Regions from separate parts of the Parendozoicomonas sp. 2304DJ65-17 genome, predicted to be linked through region 2. Evidence: predicted binding sites of a transcription regulator. Region 2 holds the regulator's gene; each other region holds the start of a gene.
The links. Region 2 encodes sigma-54, which starts transcription at its own class of promoters, with help from an activator protein. Its sites were predicted from a motif close to TGGCACNNNNNTTGCTNT; they were not measured.
Positions count from the first base shown of each region.

Region 1 (4,331 bases), 550 kb from region 2:
GGTTGTATGCTTATAGATCAGGGTTGCCTGAGGAAGGAAACGCTCTTCCCGGAATCTATCTGGTGCCTGATATTCAAGTTATGGGAGATATGATGGCAGATAGTGTTGGTGCTCTTAGCGGGGGTGGACCTGCTGATCAATTAAGCCGTTGGGCAGCGAGTGGTGCTAAGCCTCCTCGTTTGAAGGTAAAGACTACGGCTGCAGAGGCTGCAGGATTGAATGAAGTCCCACCCTTTCGGTTAATAGAAGTTACCGAGACTGGAGAGATCTATCTGATTGACAGTGATGGTGGCAGTCCTACAAGGCTCGTGCATGCCGCGACCAAGAAAAATTCGAATGTTATTCTTTTGGAAAATGAAGGTGAAGTGGAAGACGAACAAAGGCATATACCCGTCTTCCCTGATCCATAGATATTATTAATGCGGGCAAGTCGCATAGTACTGCTTGCCGCGATAAGGACGGCGGTACTCTTCGGCGTAGTCGAAGGGGCCGCACTTTCCGCAGCGCAGTTTGCCATTGCAGTTATTAATGTTCTGCTGACAATAACGGGCAGCTTTCAGAGTTGTTTTTCTGTCTCGCCGACCATCGGCAATATCTTCTTTACTCCACTGACATGGTGTTCTTGGGCAGATACAGTTCAGAGTATTCCCGACAATCTGGCACTCTTTGCATTGTCCATGTCTCAAAACCTTAGGTAATACAGACTCACAAATCAGCGAGCCCTTGGCGTAGGTCACTGTTTCCCCTTTGCACTGATCAAGAGCGATAGACGTTTTCACTTCACCGCTCTTTACCCGGCAGTTGCAGTTCATGCGACCTGCTTCCAGCCAGCAGGAAGAGCAATACTTCTTATAGTCCCCAATAGGCATGCCATTAACATCCAGCATGGGTTTAGGCTCTTCAGGTTCTGGTTTTAATAAATCGTCACCCGAACCTGAACCGTCTGCGGATCCAGAGCCGTCAGCAGAGCCAGAGCCCTCTGTAGATTCTGAATCATTAGTCGAACCCGATCCGGAGTTTTCCTTTTCCTCAGGCTTTGGTTCATCAGGTTCAGGGAGAGGTAGTAGAGGTTCTTCCTGATCAGGCTTTACTGGTGCAGTTGGCTTGGGTTTTGGCTTAGGCGTTGGAACTGGTTTCTGGCTGCCAGATGGCGCTTCACCGGGAACACTGTTATTACAGAATAAAAATCCGCTCTTAAATTGAACCCTACCATCTTCACAGACAGTTAAGTCCACAGTCTGTTCAAACACCTGCCCGGAATCATCCTTACAGTTACAGGTCATTTCCTGAGTGTTTGAGTCGATAGAGCAGTCGCTGCAGTATTTCAGATAATCCCCTTTAGGAAGAGGGGCAGCTGAGATGCTTGTGGAAAGTAATAATGGGGCAAGGCAAATAGCCAGAAGAGTGGCGATCGTCCTGATCATAATATATTCCTGCAACTTTTCATCTTGTCAGCATAGCCACACTATTCCGTTGTAGAAAATTCCCATTCTGATTTTCTCTCGCAGCTGGTCATATCATTCTGATAGATGAAGTGAGAGGCACGTATTCAACTCTTTGACTGAGATCATATTTCCTCAAGGCTCCCCTTTATGCTTGATTGGTTGTAACTGCATGAAAAATAAGGATTTATAAAATTAATTTGGTGTATGGGAATCTCTGGCACGCTATTTGTTATGTATAGGTCAGAAGGCGGTTCCCGGTTGCTGTTCTCTTTTCCCGGGTGCCACGCCCACTCCTCACTCTTTCCGCTGATGCGCTTTGGGTTCAGCAGGCAAAGAGTTAAACCAGAAGAATTGGAAAAGAAGTAATGAGCAATCTGAACAACCTGCTGGCCGAAATTCGCGATCTGGAATCCAAGCTTGACGAAAAAGATTTTCTGCTGACCTGGGAACAAACTCCTGAAGAACTTGAGCGCGTACTGCTGGTGGCCGAAGCTCTGAAGAACCTGCGTGACAACAACGTTTCCACCAAGGTTTTTGACAGCGGTCTGGGCGTATCACTGTTCCGTGATAACTCCACCCGTACCCGTTTCTCTTACGCTTCTGCCTGTAACATGCTGGGTCTGGCTGTTCAGGATCTGGATGAAGGCAAGTCTCAGATTGCTCACGGTGAAACTACCCGTGAAACTGCCAACATGATCTCCTTCTGCGCAGACGTTGTTGGTATCCGTGATGACATGTACCTGGGCCACGGCAACAAGTACATGCGTGAAGTGGCTGACTCCCTGGACTTCGGTAAGGAAAACGAAGTACTGCCTTCCCGTCCTGCCATGGTTAACCTGCAGTGCGATATCGACCACCCAACTCAGTCTATGGCTGACCTGGCATGGCTCAAAGAGAAGTTCGGTTCTCTGGAAAACCTGAAGGGCAAGAAGATCGCTATGACCTGGGCTTACTCTCCAAGCTACGGCAAGCCTCTGTCTGTACCTCAGGGCATCATCGGCCTGATGACCCGTTTCGGCATGGATGTAACTCTGGCTCATCCAGAAGGTTACGACCTGATTCCTGAAGTTGTTGAAACTGCCAAGAAAAATGCTGAAGCCAGCGGTGGTTCCTTCACTCAGGTTGCGACTATGGAAGAAGCTTTCGAAGGCGCTGACATTGTATATCCAAAGTCCTGGGCTCCTTATCAGGTAATGGGCGAGCGTACTGAACTGCTGTACGCCAACGATCAGGAAGGCCTGAAGGCTCTGGAGAAGAAGTGCCTGGAGCAGAACGCTCAGCACAAAGACTGGCACTGCACCGAAGACATGATGAGCAAGACCAAAGATGGCGAAGCTCTGTACATGCACTGCCTGCCTGCGGACATCACCGGCGTTTCCTGTGAAGAAGGCGAAGTGACCGAAGGCGTATTCAATAAGTACCTGGTAGACACCTACAAGGAAGCTGGCTGGAAGCCATTCATCATCGCTTCCATGATCTTCAACCGTAAGTTCAAAGACCCAGCCGCTGCTTTGGAAGCTCTGCAGAAGAAGCATCAGGATCGCAAGCTGGACGCTTAATCCTCCAGACCCTCACAAAAAGGCTTCGGGTGTATGCCCGAAGCCAATTCAAAAAGAATGACGGAATAAAGACAATGACCAAACTGGCAAATGTTTCCAAAGATTTTATGGAGAAGGTTCCTTTCTCTGAGGTAATGAAAAAAGCAGAAGGCTACAAAGCCGATATGACCAAATTCCTGCGGGACATGATCGCTATCCCAAGCGAATCCTGCGATGAGGAAAAGGTTGTTCTGCGCATCAAGGAAGAGATGGAAAAGGTTGGTTTCGACAAGGTTGAAATCGATCCTCAGGGTAACATCCTCGGCTACATCGGCCACGGTAAGCGCGTTATTGCTATGGACGCACACATCGACACCGTTGGTGTGGGCAACATGGACAACTGGACCTTCGATCCATACGAAGGCATGGAAGATGATGAAGTGATCGGTGGTCGTGGTGCTTCCGACCAGGAAGGCGGTATGGCTTCCATGGTTTACGCTGGCAAGATTATCAAAGATCTGGGTCTGGAAGACGACTACACCCTGGTTGTAACCGGTACCGTTCAGGAAGAAGATTGCGATGGCCTGTGCTGGCAGTACATCATTGAAGAAGATGGCCTGAAGCCTGAGTTTGTTGTTTCCACCGAACCTACCGATGGCGGCATCTACCGTGGTCAGCGTGGCCGTATGGAAATCCGCATCGATGTAGCTGGTGTTTCCTGCCACGGTTCTGCTCCAGAGCGTGGTGACAACGCTATTTTCAAGATGGGCCCAATCCTGAATGACCTGCAGGTTCTGCACGAATGCCTGCACGTTGATGAGTTCCTGGGCAAGGGTACCCTGACTGTATCCGAAGTATTCTTCACTTCCCCAAGCCGTTGTGCAGTTGCTGACAGCTGCGCAGTATCCATCGACCGTCGTCTGACTTGGGGTGAAACCTGGGAAGGTGCTCTGGAAGAAATCCGTCGTCTGCCTTCTGTTAAGGCTGCCGGTGCAGAAGTTTCCATGTATAACTACGATCGTCCTGCCTACACCGGTCTGGTTTACCCAACTGAGTGCTACTTCCCAGCATGGAAGATCGATTCCGAGCACGTTGTGACTGAATCCCTGGAAGACAGCTATCGTCTGCTGTTCGACAAGGAGCCACGTACCGACAAGTGGACCTTCTCTACTAACGGCGTATCCATCATGGGTCGTTACGGTATTCCTTGCATCGGTTTTGGCCCAGGTAAAGAAGCAGAAGCTCACTTCCCGAATGAGAAGACCTGGAAGCAGGATCTGGTTGATTGTGCCGCTATGTACGCAGTGATTCCGCTGATGTACCTGCACAAAACTGCCAAGTAATTAGA
Region 1 is NZ_JBYVJV010000002.1:343,593-347,923, forward strand. Features, by position in the region: gene ACY2RR_RS06525 (hypothetical protein) at 1-410, shown strand, start outside; gene ACY2RR_RS06530 (hypothetical protein) at 417-1,424, opposite strand; gene ygeW (knotted carbamoyltransferase YgeW) at 1,811-3,004, shown strand; gene ACY2RR_RS06540 (YgeY family selenium metabolism-linked hydrolase) at 3,079-4,326, shown strand.
Region 1: a site for sigma-54 is predicted at 1,661-1,678, ahead of ygeW (knotted carbamoyltransferase YgeW). Genes of this name have one in related genera too.

Region 2 (4,331 bases):
TACCTGTTCGCTTAACAAATCCAACCAGTGTCGTTAACGCTGTAGGAATGCGCGCATTTTATAAACGGGACTTTATTCAGCTTAAATCCAGGGTAAGAAGCATACATGAAAGTCGCTAAACTCCCTTTTTATCTGGGTCTGGCTCTGGCTGCGGTGATAACCACCACACCATCCTGGGCTCTTAACAGTGACCGAGATAAGCCAATCCACATTACTTCTGATAATGCGGACATAGACGACGCCAAAGGCATCGCCATCTATCGCGGCGATGTTGTAATGACCCAAGGCTCCACAAAACTGACCGGTGATATCATCACCATCTATTCCCAGAACCGTGAAATTAAACGGGTAGTATCTGAAGGTGATAAAGACCTTGCCTACTACGAAGAAGAGCAGGAAGGCGACAAAGGCTTATTAAAGGCCTGGGGTGTCACTATCGACTACAACATGGGCACCGACAAGATCAAACTGATCGAAAAAGCTCGCCTGATTCAAAAGGGTGATACTTTTACCGGCGACCAGATTGATTACGACCAGCTCAAACAGCTCGTTAACGCTACTGGCGGAACAACCAAGAAATCAGGTGGCCGGGTACAGATGGTTATCCAACCCAATCAGACTCCCGGTTCATCCAAGTAGACGCAGAGAAAGACACAGGCCACATGGCACAACTGCAAGCAAAACACCTGAAGAAAAGTTACAGCGGTCGGCAGGTCGTTCGTGATGTTTCTGTATCTATAGAAAGTGGCCAGATTGTTGGGCTACTTGGCCCCAACGGGGCGGGCAAAACCACATGCTTCTATATGATCGTCGGTCTGGTTCAAGCGGAAGGCGGCCAGATTTCCATTGACGACCAGAACCTGACCGCTTTACCCATGCACGGCCGAGCCCGTGCCGGTATCGGCTACCTGCCTCAGGAAGCATCCATTTTTCGAAAGCTGACTGTGGCCGATAACATCATGGCCATTCTTGAAACCAGAAAAGGTTTAAGCAAAGCTCAGCGTCTGGAAAAAATGGAAGAGCTGCTGAATGAGTTCAATATTCAGCACATCCGTGACAGCCTGGGCATGAGCCTGTCTGGTGGCGAACGACGCCGGGTTGAGATTGCCCGAGCCCTGGCTACAGAACCTTCATTCATACTGCTCGATGAACCCTTTGCCGGTGTTGACCCTATTTCCGTAACGGATATTAAGGAAATCGTCACCCACCTGAAGAACAGAGGTATCGGCGTACTCATTACCGACCACAACGTTCGGGAAACTCTGGATATCTGTGAGCACGCTTACATTGTCAGCGAAGGTCAGATCATCGCGTCAGGCAACAGCGACACCGTTCTGAGCAACCAGAAAGTGCGCGACGTTTACCTCGGAGAGCATTTCCGGATCTAACGCCTGCGGAGCTGCACCGCTACTGGTCGCAGCTCTTCCTGACGACTGTATTTCACAGGCTGAGCTTCACGTTGGAGCATACGGCAGTGTAATATAGTGGTTTATACGGAAGCGTTATCATGTGTTAAGCCAACGGGCAGGGATGTTGAAAATAATTTTGCAGGACAGTGCAGTTAAGGCTGGATAATACGATCCCATGAAGCCATCTCTTGAACTTAAAATTGGCCAGCAGCTGACAATGACACCCCAGCTGCAACAGGCCATTCGCTTGCTGCAGCTTTCTACACTGGATCTCCAGCAGGAGATTCAGCAAGCCTTGGAAAGCAACCCAATGCTGGAGCAAGAGGAGCTCCAACCTGCTGCAGACCCGGAAGTGCAGGACGCCATTTCTGATGCTGGCCTCACTGACCTGAACGCATCCACCAAAACCGAAAAGACCGACGAAACTAAAGAAACTCAGGAAGACTGGAGCGAATCCATTCCTTCTGATCTGCCTGTAGACAGCGGCTGGGATGATGTTTATCAGGCTGCACCGTCAAGCTCTGGCAGTCAATCCGATGGCCCAGTTGATGATTTCACAACTCGTACCAGTTCCAGTGAAACCCTGCAGGACCACTTGGAGTGGCAGCTGAACCTGGCGCCGATGTCCGACACTGATCGTATGATTGCTATGGCGATTATTGAAGGCATCGATGACAACGGCTATCTCACCGTGTCCTTGGAAGATATTCTGGAAAGCCAGGATCCTGAGCGGGAAATTGAAATGGACGAGGTTGAGATGGTTCTCAACCGTATACAACATTTCGAACCGGTTGGTGTTGGCTGTCGGGATTTACGGGAATGCCTGCTGATTCAACTTCGTCAACTTCCTGAAGCAACCGATGATGTTATCAATGCTCACCGCATTGTTGATCGTTACATCGATCTTCTCGGCACCCGTGATTACGCAACATTAATGCGCCGCACCCGGCTGAAAGAACCTCAGATCAAAGACGCGCTGGCCATCATCCAGAGTCTGAACCCTCATCCCGGAGCAGAGCTTCAGGAATCAGAAGCAGAGTATGTTATTCCGGATGTTCTGGTTCGCAAACGCAAAGGGCGCTGGGTTGTTGATCTGAACCCTGACACAGCTCCACGTTTACGCATTAACGATGGCTACGCATCCCTGATTCGACGAGCGGATTCCAGCGATGACAATACTTACCTGAAAAACCACCTTCAGGAAGCACGTTGGTTTATCAAAAGCCTGCAAAGCCGAAACGAAACACTTCTGAAAGTAGCCACCCGCATTGTTGAATACCAACGCGGCTTTCTGGATTACGGTGAAGAGGCTATGAAACCTCTGGTTCTGCACGATATCGCCGAAGCGGTTGATATGCATGAATCAACAATTTCACGGGTGACCACCCAGAAGTTCATGCATACACCCCGCGGAATTTTCGAGCTGAAATACTTTTTCTCTAGCCACGTTAGCACCACATCCGGCGGAGAATGCTCTTCAACAGCTATCCGGGCACTGATCAAAAAACTGATTGCCCAGGAGAATCCGAAAAAGCCTCTCAGTGACAGCAAAATCGCCACCCTTCTGGGAGAGCAGGGAATAAAAGTCGCCAGACGCACCATCGCCAAATACAGGGAAGCTCTGATGATTCCTCCCTCCAATGAGCGAAAACGTCTGGTATAGCTACCAATTTATAGAAAATGCGCTACCACAGCGCCAGATCAGTCTGAAGCATGCCTTGGCTCATGGAAATAGATTCCAGATACGCAAAATCCGAGACGAGGCACGGGACTGGTGGTAGAATCTAAAGTGTCGGCCCGGTATGGAATTGTCGGGGCTGCTCAACCTGACACCAGGAGAGTAACGCATGCAAGTTAAGATCAGTGGTCATCAGTTCGACGTAACAGAAGCTCTGAACGAGTACGTTTCAAAAAAACTTGACAAGCTAGCCAGCCATTACGATGGAATAACAAGTGTTCAGGTTACCCTGAGTATTGAAAAGCAAAGGCAATGTGCCGAAGCGACCCTGCACGTACGTAATGCTGATATCGCTGCATCGGCTGAACATGAAGACATGTATGCTGCTATTGACCTGTTGACGGACAAACTTGATCGTCAGCTTTTGAAGTACAAGGAAAAAAATATTGATCGCCTTCAGGGGGCCTCTCACTGATCCCCGGTCCAAAATCCAATGAGCCTACGGAATATTCTTGCTCCCGGTCACGCCTTATACGGCGTGCAGGGAGCCAGCAAGAAGCGCACTCTGGAATACATCGCCAGCATAATCAGCCAAAGACAGCCCGGTCTTGATACCAAGGAGTTGTTCAACCAGCTTGTGACCCGGGAAAAACTTGGAAGCACAGGTCTTGGTAATGGTTTTGCGCTACCCCATTGCCGGGTAGCAAACTGCGAAGAGCCACAGGCAGTATTTCTTAGGCTCGCTAAACCAATTGACTTCGATGCTATCGACAAAAAACCTGTCGACCTGGTTTTTGCATTGGTTGTTCCAGAACATGAAACTGAGAAGCATCTGGATTTCCTGCGACAGATTGCTGAGCAGTTCAGTGACGATTCACTCTGTGAACAACTGAGGTCAGCAGATAGCAGTGAAACCCTCTATCGTTTGCTTACAGCAAAAGTAAGCGCCTGAATTCCAATTAATTTACCGATAATAGAGCCTGCAACCGCAGGCTCTATTTTTTTTACCCGTTTTTTTTCCTATGCTTGACCAAGGATCCGAACACACAGAGATCCATCGGCGGGGGATACGTTGACATATGCCAAAGACCATCAGACTCGTAATTATCAGCGGGCGATCAGGCTCCGGAAAAAGTTCCGCTCTTGCAGCTCTCGAAGACCAGGGTTTCTACTGCGTAGATAATCTTCCTGCCAGCTTGCTGATCAGTCTTGTAAAACGCTTTAGAAATAAACCCGCTGGTGCG
Region 2 is NZ_JBYVJV010000002.1:891,059-895,389, reverse strand. Features, by position in the region: gene lptC (LPS export ABC transporter periplasmic protein LptC) at 1-119, shown strand, start outside; gene lptA (lipopolysaccharide transport periplasmic protein LptA) at 106-639, shown strand; gene lptB (LPS export ABC transporter ATP-binding protein) at 663-1,388, shown strand; gene ACY2RR_RS09020 (RNA polymerase factor sigma-54) at 1,585-3,072, shown strand; gene hpf (ribosome hibernation-promoting factor, HPF/YfiA family) at 3,257-3,562, shown strand; gene ptsN (PTS IIA-like nitrogen regulatory protein PtsN) at 3,581-4,039, shown strand; gene rapZ (RNase adapter RapZ) at 4,167-4,331, shown strand, end outside.

Region 3 (4,331 bases), on a different contig from region 2:
ATCAATCATGATGTTGTTTGGCCTTAAATCCTGATGAACCATTTCCTGACGGTGAAACGCCTGCAGGCCTTTGCCTATTTGAGAAATAATATCTCTCACCTGAGCAAGGCTTGGTTTGGGGTTATCAATCATCCACTGAGCCAGGCTCTGGCCTTCAATAAACTCTGTTGCCAAATACAGGTAATGCTTCTTTCTTGGTGCGCTATAAGCTTTTAAAACATGGGGATTATCGATTCGCCGGGCAATCCATTCTTCCAGCAACAAGCTTTCCAGATAGTGCTGATTACCTCTTAACTCTGTACTGGGTATTTTGAGAACGACTTGCTGTTGGTTAGCGCTGTCTTTTGCGAGATAAACATGACTTCGGCTGCTGATATACAGCTCACGCAATAGGGTGTAGCCATCAAACTCCATTCTGGGAGCAAGCTCTGGCGGTAGCGGCAATGAGGTAACCTGTTGCTGAACTTCTTCAATCTTTTGCTCAGGCAGAGCGTCGATTCTTAGAATCTGCAACGTCAGATTATCTGTACTGCCGGACTCTAACGCATGGTTTAACACCGACTGACAGAGTTGATCCAAATCCACGCTACCTTCCAAACACTGAGACAGTATTTGCTTGAGATAACTTTCGCCGCAGCACTCATAGATACCATCTGTCGCCAATAAAAAGACATCCTGCTCCGCTAATGGCAGCGACGAGTAATCCAGCTCAAGTTGCTGATGTATACCCAAAGCCCGGGTGAGATAACTGGCTTCGGAAGAAACCTGTCGTCTGTGATCCTGTGTCAGCTGTTCATAATCATTACCCTGCAAACGATAAATGCGCGAATCGCCACTGTGAAAAATATGTGCAGTATTCGATTTAAAAATCATGCCACTAAACGTGCAGATATAACCCTTATCTTTGTTAAATCTGTGGGGGCTGTTTTGAGACTGAGCGTAAAGCCAGGAGTTGGTAGCCTTTAAAACCTTGTGAGCTGATGTTTTAACGGACCAAGCTTCCGGCGTGCAGTAATAGTCGCTGACAAAACTACTGATCGCGGTTTGGCTGGCAATATGGCTGACATTGCTGGTACTGATGCCATCGGCCACAGCAGCCACAATGCCTTTGGTTGCGCACAGCAAGTTATCAGGGCTCAGAAAACCATGGCAATCCTGATTTGTTTGTTTTCTACCTGCACTCGTACTGGAGCCAGCTGTGATTGTGAGTCTTTTTATCATTATAAAAAGGCCTTCACTCACTTTCTGCAAAAGAGCGAGTGAAGGTCTGTCCCATTGACTCTTAAGTTATGATTACCATGATTTATAAGGGAGGAACTTACCATTCATGGTTAATACAACTCTGTCGCCTTTAGGATCTTCCTGCTTCTCCACATCCATGGAAAAATCGATAGCGCTCATAATTCCGTCACCAAACTTTTCCTGAATCACCTCTTTCAATGTTTCTCCATAAACACCAACAATTTCGTAGAGGCGATAGATCAATGGATCTGTAGGAACTGTTTGATCCCAGACCTTGGTTGGGTATGCCATCAACGCTTCTGCGACATCCTGGTCAAGGGACAGATACTCGGCAATTGCCAGAGCTTTCTCTGTCGTTACGCTGTTCATACCCAAACAGGCTGAAGTTAACCAAACCGGAGAGCAATCAAGGTCTTGCGCCATGGTTTCCCAACTTAGCTTCTTTTCCGATTTCGCCACCAGAATGGCTTCAGTCATTTCAACCTTATTCATTGTCATGCTCTCCCGACCAATTAAGCCAACTTACGCTCTGGGCTGGTTCTCACGTGAGTCAGGTACAGAGGCAGGCCAACCAGCAGGAAGCCACCAACAAGGTTACCCAGTGCCGTTGGAAGTTCGTTCCACAGCAGGTAATCCATAACAGTGAACTCACCGCCCATGATCATGGAGAATGGGAACAGGAACATGTTTACGATGGAGTGCTCAAAGCCCATGAAGAAGAACAGCATGATTGGCATCCACATGGCCATCATCTTGCTACCAGCAGAGGTAGAAATCATCGCGCCAACAACACCCATAGACACCATCCAGTTGCACAGCATTCCGCGAATGAAGATTGTGAGCCAACCAGATACACCATGCTCCTGATAGCCTAAGGTTCGAGATTCACCAATCGCGGAAACTTTTGCTGCAATCGCGCCGCCATCAATGCTGTAACCGTAAGTCAAAATAAACGACATAAAGAAGGCAGTGGTTAATGCTCCGGCAAAGTTTCCAAGGAATACCCACCACCAGTTACGCAGAATTTGAGAAACAGTAATACCAGGTCTTTTATCCAGCCAGGCCAGCGGCACAAGAGTAAATACACCGGTTAACAAATCAAACTTCATCAAATAAAGCATGATGAATCCAACCGGGAACAAAATAGCTCCCAACACTGGCAACCCTGTTTTAATAGCAACGGTAATTGCAAAGATGGCTGCCAAACCAAGAATAGCGCCAGCCATAAAGGCACGAATAAACGTGTCTCTGGTTGACATATGGCATTTGGATTCCCCGGCATCCACCATCTTGGTAACAAATTCGCTAGGTTCTATATAGGCCATTCTGCACTCTCCCCATGTGTGATCTATCGTCAGGGATTTAGCAAGGAGGGTGCCAAACTCATAAACAATTAACTAAGTGATTGATTTATGGGATTTTTAACAATTAAAAAACACGATTATTTATTAACTAAAAACAGAAACAGTGCACGACACTTTATTTATAACGCACTACTACCCAGCAGAGTTTAGAAATTATTTTTGTAGGAAAATCCATAATGGTGCGAATAAAAACTAAAGAGCAATTTCGTTCAATACCAACCAAACGACCTCATTTATATTCAATATTCTGCAAACTCGAATACCTGATAAAACAATGATTCCAATTCTTATTTCTATGCTTCTTTTTGCATTTATTGGTGCCGTTTCTCCAGGCCCGGTTAACGTTATTGCTACAGGCGCAGGGGCTAACTTTGGCTTTGTTCGCGCTCTTCCCCATGTATTCGGGGCAACCGTTGCTTATACTGTTATCGTTTTTCTTGTAGGGATTGGCTTAAATCAGGTACTGCAAACTTACCCTCAAATCACCAGCAGCCTTCGCTATTTTGGCGGAGCATTTCTTCTCTATATGTCTTACAAACTGGCTACATCTGGAGCAATATCAGAAAAAGAACAGGCAAACAAACAACCACCCACCTTAACCGAAGGTGCTTTGTCTCAGTGGTTAAACCCTAAAGCCTGGCTGGTATCTATGTCTGGTGTGAGCCTGTTCGTAGCGGCTAATAGTCCTACGTCTTTATATCTTGCAGCATTCTGTCTGATCTCATTTATTGCTTGCTTTACTGGCGTTGGCACATGGGCTGTTGCCGGGCATTTGATTCGAAAGCTTCTCTCCCAGCGAAAACATCAAATAGCATTCAATATAACGATGGGCTTGCTACTTGCTGGCAGTGTCATCAGTATGTTCTTTATTCAGTAGCCTGCTATTCAAATAACAAATATGGCGATCATTGATAAAAATGTTTTCTTCAAGCACAGCGAAACCCTGCCGTGGGTAGAGATGCGTTGCGCCAACCAATCAGCAGCCTGCTACCACACCCACTCACATGATGAGTTCTCTTTCGGGGTTATTGATGCGGGTCGGGCAGAATACCGAAATATGAAGCAACGTAACCAAATTAGTTATGGCTCTACGGTGACAATAAATCCTGGAGATGCCCACTCCTGCAATCCCAGCGCTGGTGAATGGTCTTACCGGATGCTGTTCGTTGATACCCACTGGATTGGCCAGCTACAGCAGGAGATATTGAAGTCCAGCGCTCAGGATTACCACCCTTTTGAAACCCAGTACCTCAACGACAGTCACAGTTACCAGCACTTTCATCAGCTGTTCGAAGGGTTATTGAACGAACCGAATCCGCTGGTAGCAGAAAGCCTTCTGGTAACTTATTTAGAAAACCTGTTTGTTGACCATAACAGGAATGCTCCTAACTCTGATAAGCCGGACACTCATCGAGTAATACGAGCGAAAGAAGCCATTATGGATCAGCTGGAAAGCAATGTTTCCCTGGAGCATCTTGCGGAGCAAGCTGGGTTAAGTCGTTACCATTTAATTCGAAGTTTTAAGGCTAGATACGGGCAATCTCCCCATGCTTTCCAGCTGGATAACCGTATCAAAAAGGCTAAGGTGCTTTTGCAGAAAGGTAGTAATTTATCAGATGTTGCCAGCAACCTTGGATTTGCCGATCAAAGTCACTTCCAGCGTAACTTTAAAAAACGGCTGGCTATTACTCCAAAGCAATACCAGGACTTTTTTATTTAAATTAA
Region 3 is NZ_JBYVJV010000007.1:48,833-53,163, forward strand. Features, by position in the region: gene ACY2RR_RS17035 (bifunctional protein-serine/threonine kinase/phosphatase) at 1-1,221, opposite strand, end outside; gene cynS (cyanase) at 1,294-1,734, opposite strand; gene ACY2RR_RS17045 (formate/nitrite transporter family protein) at 1,755-2,567, opposite strand; gene ACY2RR_RS17050 (LysE family translocator) at 2,881-3,483, shown strand; gene ACY2RR_RS17055 (AraC family transcriptional regulator) at 3,505-4,326, shown strand.
Region 3: a site for sigma-54 is predicted at 2,605-2,622, ahead of ACY2RR_RS17045 (formate/nitrite transporter family protein). Genes of this name have one in related genera too.

Region 4 (4,331 bases), on a different contig from region 2:
GAGCTTTGGGGGTTATATGGCTTTACGCTTCGCTGCTTTATTACCAGAACCAGCTTCACGGGCTTTCCACCCATTCCTCTGCCGGCATTATCGGCAAGCCACATTAGTGGATAACTCTTGTAGCTCTCTGCAGGGAAAATAGAGTCGCCACCTGTAGCAGTAGTTATTAAGGTAAATGCAGTGATGTATGTACTGCCGCTGTCTGATGCAGAAGACTCTCTATCCACCTCCAAATGAACATTGTCTATCTGCTGCTCTCCAACGATTATCTGACCAGTATACGAAAGAATGGCCAAGGCCAGCCTGGGAAGAAGAAACAACATAAGTGTCGTATATAACCACACTCTTAACTTTTTCTTTTGCTCCCTTTCTTTCACTTATTATGCCCATTACTTCTATGGTGGTTAGAAAAGTAGTCGTGAAAAAAAGAGCTGTGAAGCACGACAAGAAATAGTTAGTATCCGCACACTCCTATAATAAAAGTTGTAGTAAAAATTATGGATGTTCAGGTAGTTGACTACTTCGCCAGCGATGCCCACGAAAGATTTGTAGAATCCTTACACCACACTGGCTTTGCCGTTCTAACCAACCATCCCATACAGCAAAAGCTGGTTGAGTCTATCTACTCAAACTGGCTCAAGTTCTTTAACTCTTCTCACAAGAATGACTTTTTATTCGACCCGGAAAAGCAGGATGGTTTCTTTCCATCAGAAGTTTCTGAAACCGCTAAAGGACACACCAAGAAGGATATCAAAGAGTATTACCACATCTATCCTTGGGGACGAGTACCCGATGAACTGGATACTGAGATACGAAGTTACTATCAACAGGCTTCGGCATTGGCAGGGGAACTGTTGAGATGGGTGGAAAATAACTCTCCCGAAGAAGTTGTCAGTAGATTCTCAGAACCTCTGCCCAATATGATTGTGGATACTCCCAACACCCTTCTTCGGGTACTGCATTACCCACCATTTACCGGAGAAGAAGAGCCTGGCGCTATTCGCGCTGCAGCCCATGAAGATATCAACCTGTTAACCATTCTCCCGGCTGCCAACGAGCCTGGTCTACAGGTGAAAATGAAAGATGGAAACTGGGCGGATGTGCCATCAGATTTCGGCAATTTGATTATTAATACCGGCGATATGCTGCAGGAAGCTTCTGGTGGGTATTTTCCTTCTACCAGCCATCGGGTGATTAACCCTGTTGGTGGGAGTCAAGAGAACTCACGGATGTCTTTGCCTTTGTTTTTGCACCCTCGGAGTGAGGTAGTGCTTTCGGAGCGGCATACACAGCGGAGTTATTTGTTGGAGCGATTGAAGGAGTTGGGGGTTATTTAACTACTCCACTTTTTACAGCACTCGAAACTCAAAAATCGGGTGCTCACTATTCTTCCTGAACGGGTAACAAAAAACATTCATGAACAAGATGAATTAATTATCACCCAACTGGAACTGCAACAGGGTTTCTGCACTCTACTGGCAGTAGGTCATAACCATTTATAGGAGCGTTTGTCTGGCACTGCCAAACAACCATGGTACCTATACGATTTGGCACCCATCGAATAAATGTGCGTTTTAAATCGCCCATTGTATTGAGATCGTTAATCGTGATGGTAATAACACCCGTTGCGTTATCAAGGGCAATATTATTAATCCATCGACTTATATTTGCGATATCGTTCAATTCCGCTAAATAGCTTTGCTGATATGTACTCGCATTTAAGGTGCTATCTCGGTTTCCTGTAGAAACCATATCAACCTGAATTCCTACTTTCGCCGCAGATGCAGAAATAACGACTTCAGCCATTCGAGATCTAACCAAATAATCTTGATATGCCGGTAAAGCCATCGATGACAAAATAGCAATAATAATTACTACAATCATCATCTCTATCAGTGTGAACCCTTTATCTCTCACCATCACTTTTCCATTGCTGCTCAGCCAGATTCTTAATCTAATTTATACAAAAAGGCTAGGTAAGAAAAATCATACCTAGCCCTTAAAGTTATCAACTAACTATAAGTTGATTAACGATCTGCAAGTGCAGCAACTTGTGCAGCAAGCTGTGTAGCTACATCAAAACGACATTCTGCAGGGATGTACTCAAAAATGTCTGGGTTAACACCGTCAGGAGTTGCACACAACCACTCTACCTGACCAGTACGTGGAGTGTAAGCTGGGAAATAGGAGATTAACAAACCACTCAAACCACCATTCGCAACAAGGCCGCCCAGCTGGTTACCAACACCTTGGTTGGTAACTTCAAACTGAACATCTACACGGCCGTTTGTGTTGTCGACAACAAATGAAGCATCTTCAATAAACTGACTATCAAGTGCAGCTGCGGTCAGGTTGTTTTGAAACAATGCCTGAAACGTAACGGCATTTGGGAATGGCGCCACGGTGGAGTCAATGCTTCCGTAATTCAGAATTTCAGCCTTGATACTATCTTGAACGGTGCCAGCAGCAGAAAATACTTCAGTTGCACGGCTCTTAACCATGTAAGTCTGGTACTGAGGCAGAGCTACTGCAGCCAGAATACCAATGATCGCAACAACGATCATCAATTCAATAAGAGTAAAACCACTCTGTTGTTTTTTCATTTTTACATCCCCACTTTGTTGTTATATCCAGCCCAACCGGGCTATCTCCAGAGAGACAGTCCCCGGTCAATCCAGGAAACCTTTCGCAACCCATGCTGCGGCCTCACTTGCCATATACATATCAACCATCGTGCCAACTTTGTATAGAAAGGCCATGAAAGGCTCTAGCTGGGCATTTCGGTCAATTAGCTATTTAGCCAAGAAATGAAAAGTGTTTCGTTTGGTAACACATGTGCCGTTTTGCGGCACATAGAGTGGTGTCGTCGTGTGTCAGACGTTGTTCATAAAGCCCTGCTGTTCCAGCAGAGAGAGGATATTCTGGGAAAATTCCTTGTGAGATTCTTGCGTGTATTTCACGGCTGAATAAACCTGGGCAAGATTTTTTGCGCCGGATTTTTCAATCATCTTTTTCAGTTCAGGGAAGGTCATATAACGTTCCCAACCCTTAGTTTCCCGTTCGCTATAAATCTCAGTGATAGTTTCAGCAGAGTAATCTTTGTAGCTTTCACGATGAACCAAACCATCCAGTGGCAGGCGATCTCTTGGTTCAGGGGCTTCAGCCGGGTAACCCAGTGAATAACCAACAACAGGTACAACATGTTTTGGCAGTTCTAACACTTCAGCAATCTCGCCACAATTCGCAAGAGTGGAACCCATATAACAAATACCCAGCCCACGTGCTTCTGCAGCCAAAGCGACATTTTGGGAAACCAGTGTTGCGTCTATTGCGCCAATCATAAAACTCATCAGATTATCGAAATTTTCAGGCGCTTTATTCTGTTCCAGCCACATTCTCATTCGATGAAAGTCAGCACAAAAAGTCAGAAGCACAGGTGCATCTAGTACCATGCTCTGCTCCATGTGAGGCTTGAAGAGTTTTTCCCGCAGCGCTTTATCCTGAGTCACAACAATAGAGTAAGCCTGCATATTGCCTGAAGAAGAGGCACGAATTCCGGCTTCCAGTATTTCGTTTAATAATTCTTCAGGGATAGGGTCAGAGTGATATTTGCGAATAGGTGCGTGCTTTTTAATTGCTTCAATAACAGCCATTAAATTACCTGCGTTGTACTTCGATAGTTACATTGTGTTGGAGCAGGTTAGTCAGGCACACATTCTACCGGAAGGGCACAAACCTCTTAATTAGTAGTACGTGATGAGGGAGAACCTATTAGATTCTCCCTAGCTATTGAAGCCCTGTGTAAAAGCTAGATTACTTAACTTCTACCTCAGGATTTTCCCCAATTTCCCGGCCACAACGATGACCATTTCCACCCGGATTGATTAGATTGACTGGCAACTGATGGTTTTCTTGCTGAAGAAGTTGTTGGTGGCATTTTCGGTGGTGGGTTATGAGCCACTCTTTCAGTGGCAGGCGCCTGCCTTCTATCAACAGATTTAGTAGATGCTGTATGACTTACCTCTTGATGATCTGGGGCATACTGCCTTCCACTATCTTTATGAACAGGCTCTTGATAGTGGTGAACTTCTTCGTGCCGACGTTCAGCAGAAGGGCGCTCTTCTTGCGGAATTGCTTCCGCCTGTATCCAAACACCATGATCAAGTATGTAGAGAGAACCATCCTCTCCTCGACTTACCATGCGAATGACCGGTTCTAAATCGCCCTCTTCAGCCTCTCCGGCAATTCCCAAAACAGACTCAGCGGTGAGAAATTCACCAATATCCTGTTTTGCTTCTCTACGCTCAAGCAGGCTTGCCATTCTCTTAGCC
Region 4 is NZ_JBYVJV010000017.1:7,588-11,918, forward strand. Features, by position in the region: gene ACY2RR_RS23875 (hypothetical protein) at 1-59, opposite strand, end outside; gene ACY2RR_RS23880 (2OG-Fe(II) oxygenase family protein) at 498-1,337, shown strand; gene ACY2RR_RS23885 (pilin) at 1,438-1,920, opposite strand; gene ACY2RR_RS23890 (pilin) at 2,028-2,603, opposite strand; gene ACY2RR_RS23895 (nitroreductase family protein) at 2,874-3,653, opposite strand; gene ACY2RR_RS23900 (hypothetical protein) at 3,830-4,331, opposite strand, start outside.
Region 4: a site for sigma-54 is predicted at 2,722-2,739, ahead of ACY2RR_RS23890 (pilin). Genes of this name have one in related genera too.